Regions from separate parts of the Candidatus Enterococcus palustris genome, predicted to be linked through region 3. Evidence: predicted binding sites of a transcription regulator. Region 3 holds the regulator's gene; each other region holds the start of a gene.

Region 1 (2,284 bases), 820 kb from region 3:
TTTGAATTTTGGAATTCAAATGGAGCAAAAGTCGAATCACTTGCGATCACGTAAGACTCTTTTTTGGGTTGGATCTTCTTCATTTTAGAGTCAGAGTCAGTTTTTGTCTCAGTTCCAGTAGAAATATATTTAGCTAAAATATCCTCATACTTACCTGAACTTTTCAGTTCTTTCAAACCAGCATTAAACTTTTCGATCAATTCTTTGTTTTGTCCTTTTTTAACAGCAAAACCGTAAGAACTGCCTGTTTCTTTTTTTCCAACTAATTGTAGGTTTTGACCATTTGTTACAGCATAGCCCAAAACGGGATAGTCATCAAAAATTGCATCTGCTTCGCCATTTTCTAGCGCTTGATAAAGTCCTGTTGCATCATCAAAATTTTTGACAGTATAGCCATATTTTTCTTGATTTTTCTCCAAGAAAGTAGCACTTTCAGTTCCTACTTTAGCTGCGGCCGTTTTCCCTTTTAAGTCTTCATAACGTTTGATTTTGTCATTGCCTTTTTTGACAGCCATTTGTAAGCCGCTGTCGAAATAAGGTTCTGAAAAGTCGAATGATTTCTTACGTTCATCTGTAATACTCATACCGGCAATCATACCGTCAACTTGTTTTGACTGTACAGCTTGAATGGCACTGTCAAAACCAAGTGGTTTCAGGTTTACTTTGAAGTTCTGATCTTTAGCTATTGCATGAAGTAAATCCACATCGATTCCGACATATTCACCTTTAGAGTCTTGAAATTCAAAAGGGGCAAAAGTCAAATCTGTTCCTATATTATATGTTTTTTCCTCAGCTTGAGCATTCTGCCCAAGTGTAAATGTCAGTAGACTTGCCATCATTACAATGAATGAAAGTAAAAAGTGTTTCCTTTTCATAAAATACCTCCTATATTTGCATATTGGATAATTATATAGTAAAAAAAGGCAAAAACACAAGTCATTCAACGTGATATAATTAAAAAAAACTCATTTTCTTACATCGGATGTCACAAAACATTACATATCTAGGTGTAAGTAGCAAAGGATAAAGTAAAAGGATGCAAACAAAAGATTAAATAAAATGTAAATTAGCGAAAATTGCGTATACGCAATGCATTCTATAACTAGCGAAAATATGTTCGGTATGTTAAAATAATTGCAGGAGTTTCTTTTCAATTTCACTAGTTAAAAATAGCAAAAAAGTGCGTATCATCTACTCGATAAGAGACGTTTTGTTTCTATTTAAGGAGATGTGTATCAGATCATTTGCTGATATTCTAGTTGAATAGAAACCAAAACTAAATGAAGTAAAAGGAGGATGTTAAATGATAGAAAGAGAGACCTCCAATACATTTGACTTAGTCTCAAAATATAAGCCGGATGGGGATCAGCCAGAAGCCATCAAAAGGTTAGTTGAAGGAATTGAAGGCGGCGAAAAGGCACAAATTCTGTTAGGAGCTACCGGAACAGGTAAAACATTTACGATTTCCAATGTCATCAAAGAAGTCAACAAGCCAACATTGGTTATTGCTCATAATAAAACATTAGCTGGACAGCTTTATGGAGAGTTTAAAGAATTCTTCCCGAATAACGCGGTCGAGTATTTTGTTAGTTATTATGATTATTATCAGCCAGAAGCATATGTTCCTTCTAGTGATACATATATAGAAAAAGATGCCAGTATCAATGACGAAATCGATAAATTACGACATTCAGCAACAAGTTCTTTATTAGAAAGAAATGATGTAATCGTGATTGCTTCGGTTTCCTGTATCTTTGGTTTAGGAGATCCCAAAGAGTATAGTGAACAAGTTGTGTCTATTCGTGTTGGTATGGAGATGGATCGCAGTAAGCTATTGACTGATTTGGTAAATATTCAGTTTGAACGAAATGATATCGACTTTCAACGTGGACGTTTTCGTGTACGAGGAGATGTGGTGGAAATTTTTCCAGCTTCCAGAGACGATCATGCGTTAAGAGTTGAGTTTTTTGGTGATGAAATCGAACGGATCAGAGAAGTGGATGCTCTCACAGGTGAAGTAATTGGCGAGACAGAACATGTCGCGATTTTTCCAGCAACTCACTTCGTAACCAACGAAGATCATATGGAACATGCGATTTCCCAAATCCAAGAAGAACTAGATGCTCGTCTAACTGTATTGCGTAATGAAAATAAATTATTAGAAGCCCAAAGATTAGAACAAAGAACGAATTATGATATTGAAATGATGAGAGAAATGGGCTACACATCAGGTATCGAAAATTATTCTCGTCATATGGATGGTCGTTCAGAAGGTGAACCGCCT
Region 2 (2,284 bases), 530 kb from region 3:
ATCTCATCAATCAGCTGATCTAACTTTAGTTCTTTTAGTTGTTCATCCGGCTCATGAAATAAATCCAGTTGTACATAAGTATTATAATTCAGTTTGGAATAAGTAATCCCAATATGTCGTACTTCCTCACCGTGCCAGTGCTGTCTAAATATCATTAGACAGTATTCAATCAATACTTTACTGCTATTCGTCAGCGGGACTTTCATTTGCCTTGAAAATCCTGTGCCCCCTGCCTTACTAGCTCTTGAAAATCCGATAGATAAATGAACACATTCAGTCTGACAATGCGCTTTCCTCAGTCTAGCTGCCACTTGCTCTGCCATTTCCCGGATCACAACTTCAATCTCATCTTGTCTCAAGTAATCTCGCATCAAAATCTGAGAATTATTGTATGATCGTTCTTCTGGGATATATTTTTCGGATAAGCGGCTTCGATCGATGCCGTGCGCATGAGCATACAACTGTTCTCCGATGATTCCTAGGTTTCTTTTAAGACTATTCAAATCAGCATGAGCCAAATCGTAAATGGAACGAATCCCCAGATTATTTAAGCGTTTCGCCAGTCGCTGACCTATTCCCCACATTTCAGTCATGGGATCGATTGTCCAAACTTTTTCAGAAACATTCTCATAATGCCATTCAGCTACTCGTTGCTCATTGTGCTTAGCTTCAATATCCATAGCTAATTTGGCTAACAAAGGATTATCACCAATCCCGATCGTAATCGACAAGCCAGTTTCTTTTTTGATTCTTTGCTGGATGATTTGTGCTAGTGCCATGGGTGTTTGTCCAAACAATCTCCAACTAGCTGTCACATCTAAAAACGATTCATCGATCGAATAAATATGTAAGTCTTCTTCTGCTACATATTCCTTATAAATTGCATTGATTTTCATGTTTTCCTTGATATACTCATTCATTCGTGGCGGGACAATCACTAGATCTGGGTGATTTGGTACATCATATTTGCGTGTTACATTCGTGATGCCAAGGACTTCTTTGGCTTTCGGAGAAGAAGCTAAAACTAAACCACCAGTATTTTCAGCATGACTCATCACGACCAACATTTTTTCCATCGGATCGTACTCTCTAGCGACACACTCAACTGAAGCATAGAAGGATTTTACATCAATACAAAAAATCACTCTTCTAGGTTCTTTTTCATAATCAAAAAACATAGTAACCCTCTCCTTGGTTTATTTCATAACCAATTATACGAACATACGTTCCTTTTGTAAAGGGGAACAACTTTTTAAATTTTTGACTGATAAAAAATAATTTTTTTAGAATTATAAAGGAAACTGCTATCTTAATATGCAAAAAAGCATTATAGTTATCTTAATATGTACTATTATTAAGAGTATAAGGTGAGTCTTTGCTCTTATTGATTTGTTCCCTTATATGTAAAGGGTACAAATCATTCATTAAAAGGAGTGAAAGCCATGTCGATTTATGAAAAGTTTATTCAAAATGAACGATTAAGACGTTTTTTCGTTTTAGCTGTTGTTATCTTTATTTTATTTTTAGCTAGAAGCATGATCACAATGATTTTATTAACTTTTATTTTTACGTTTTTAGCACTTCATTTCGTAAAATTTGTTCAGCGTTTTTTAAAAATACCGTCGCTCATACTTGTTTTAGCAACCTATTCTTTGATTGTCTTTTTAGTTTATCTGGCTATAACAAAGTATATGCCGGTTCTGATTCATCAAACAGTCCAAATGTATAATTCTGTTGTACATTTTTATCAAAATCCAACTGATAGTCACAATCAATTATTGATGATAATTAATGAATATATAGAAAAATCTAACTTGATGACCCAAATTCAAAATGGTGCAAGTACGCTCTTACGTTATATTCAAGATATCGGTTCTATTGGACTTTCCTTTGTCCTCTCTTTTATTTTAAGTTTCTTTTTTATGATCGAGAAAAAACAAATGGCAGAGTTTTCTAAGTTATTTTTAAAGAGTGATTTTGACTGGTTCTTTCAAGATATTTACTTTTTTGCAGATAAGTTTGTGAATACCTTTGGCGTCGTGATGGAAGCTCAATTTTTTATTGCTGTCGTTAATACTGGTATTACAACGGTTTGTCTGGCTTTGATCGGTTTTACTCAATTACCAAGTTTAGCAATCATGATTTTTATTTTGAGTTTGATTCCCGTTGCAGGTGTGATCATTTCTTGTATTCCACTAAGTTTTATTGCTTATTCTGAAGGCGGCATCAATGATGTTATCTATATTTTAGTCGTCATTATTGTTGTCCATTTATTCGAGTCTTA
Region 3 (2,284 bases):
CTTTCTGGATCTCTTTCAATTTTTCTGGCGTTACATCATTTCCTTTAGGATCAACCACTTTCATTCCCTCGATATGATGACGCATACCACCGCGAAAAGCAGCTAAATATTCTTGACGAAGTACTTTTTGTTCTGCTTTTTCTTTCTCAGTCAATTCACCTTCTTTTGCCTTTTTAGCAAGTTCATTGATTCGGTTCATTTTTTCAGACGATAACATAGTCATACCTCCTTATTTTAAAAACTAGATAGGCTCGCTCAGCGCTCAGATAAAAATAGTTCTGTAATACTTTTTCGCAGTCATATTCTATTATTATAAAAAATCGAGCTTATTGCTACCCCATATAGCTAGACAAGTTTACATTCCATGTCTATCTTATAAGATGCACACAAAAAATACAACTATATTCTTAGATAAAAAAGAAACAAAACTGCCTATTCTATACAAAAATTGCCCTAACAGTACTTATTTCAAAAAAATACGAACGCCTGTTTGATTCCTATATAAAACTATGGTACACTAAAATTATAAATTGAAAGAAGGTGCGGGTTTTGGTGAAACGTACAGACACAAGGCAAGTTGAGGTTTTAAAATATATATACGAACAAGTCGAACTGAAAGGCTATCCCCCGACCGTTAGAGAAATTGGTAAGGCGGTTGATCTTTCTTCAACATCTACTGTTCATGGACACTTAGCCCGTTTAGAAAAAAAAGGGTTGATTTTACGTGATCCCACTAAACCAAGAGCAATTGAATTAACAGCGGACGGCCTGGATAAAATTGGTGTTAAACCAACAGTTATCCCGATGCTCGGAGTTGTTACCGCTGGGGAACCTATCTTAGCTGTAGAAGAAGCTTCTGATTTCTTCCCTCTTCCTCCTGATTTAAAAGCAGAAGAAAATGCTCTGTTTATGCTGACTATCAGAGGTGAAAGTATGATCAACGCAGGGATTTTGGATGGTGATCAAGTAATTGTCCGTAAACAAAGCTCTGCATCAAATGGTGACATCGTCATTGCTATGACTGATGAAGATGAAGCTACTTGCAAACGATTTTTTAAAGAGATAGATCATATTCGTTTACAACCTGAAAATGATGCGCTAGATCCAATTATTTTAAGTAATGTGAGTATTTTAGGTAAAGTTGTTGGTTTATACCGCAATCATATTTAAATAACAAAAAAACATACTAGCAATAGTATGTTTTTTTGTTATTCCTCCGAATAAGCCTCATTAACGTTTTAATCAGCTGCTACTTTACGCTGATATGTCTCGAACTGATAATCATAACTATTTTTTTCGTCCTTAGATCCTTCACTTAAATTGATTAATGTCCAATCATCCCAAGCAACAGTTGGAAATTTCGTATCACCATCAAATATATGATGAATCACTGTACGATACAGCACATCACAATAAGGTAAAAAGTCCTCATACACTGCTGAACCACCTGCAATAAATGTAATCCCAGCAAAAGTTTTAGCGTAATCTAGAACTTCATCAATCGTATGAAATACAATGACCCCTTTTGCACGGTATCCTTTGTCTCTTGTCAGGACAATCGTCTGACGATTCGGCAGTGGGCGGCTTCCCATTCCCTCAAAAGTTTTTCTTCCCATAACAATCGTGTTGTCTTCAGTCATTTGCTTAAAAAATTTCAGATCATTTGGCAAATGCCAAGGTAATCGATTTTCTTTACCGATCGTCCCTTTTTCATCTTGTGCCCATATGGCTGCTAGCATCAGGAAACTCCTTTCAAATTAAACGGCAATCGGTGCCTTGATTGCTGGATGCGGATCATATCCTTCTATAACAATATCTTCCATATCAAAATCAAAAACAGATTTTTTTTCTTGATTCAATTTTATCGTTGGAAAAGATCGAATCTCTCGAGTAAGTTGTTCATTCATTTGATCAACATGGTTGGTATATAAATGTGCATCTCCTAATGTATGCACGAAATCGCCTACTTCTAAACCTGTTTCATGAGCAATTAAATGCGTTAATAAAGCATAACTGGCAATGTTGAAAGGAACACCTAGAAAAACGTCTCCACTGCGTTGATACAGCTGGCAACTTAGTTTACCATCATTCACATAAAATTGAAACATTGTATGACACGGCGGCAAAGCCATTGATGGAACATCTTCTGGATTCCAAGCAGACACGATCAGACGTCTTGAATCAGGCGTTTTTTTTATCATTTCAATAACATTTTTTAGTTGATCGATGAAACTACCGTCTTTGGTTTCCCAATGGCGCCACTGAGCTCCATAAATATTGCCTA

What was found. The regulator LexA, encoded in region 3, represses DNA repair genes until DNA is damaged. The targets are predictions, from matches to a motif close to CNAACANNTGTTNG.
Region 1: uvrB (excinuclease ABC subunit UvrB) is a predicted target of LexA. The motif match lies at 1,107-1,120, and genes of this name have one in related genera.
Region 2: A5821_RS05965 (Y-family DNA polymerase) is a predicted target of LexA. The motif match lies at 1,217-1,230, and genes of this name have one in related genera.

Annotation. Positions count from the first base shown of each region.
Region 1 covers NZ_CP147244.1:3,690,057-3,692,340, forward strand. The annotation lists gene A5821_RS17220 (amino acid ABC transporter substrate-binding protein/permease) at 1-875, opposite strand, end outside; gene uvrB (excinuclease ABC subunit UvrB) at 1,304-2,284, shown strand, end outside.
Region 2 covers NZ_CP147244.1:1,263,548-1,265,831, forward strand. The annotation lists gene A5821_RS05965 (Y-family DNA polymerase) at 1-1,178, opposite strand, end outside; gene A5821_RS05970 (AI-2E family transporter) at 1,443-2,284, shown strand, end outside.
Region 3 covers NZ_CP147244.1:737,861-740,144, forward strand. The annotation lists gene A5821_RS03365 (DUF896 family protein) at 1-217, opposite strand, end outside; gene lexA (transcriptional repressor LexA) at 550-1,170, shown strand; gene A5821_RS03375 (dihydrofolate reductase) at 1,239-1,739, opposite strand; gene A5821_RS03380 (thymidylate synthase) at 1,758-2,284, opposite strand, start outside.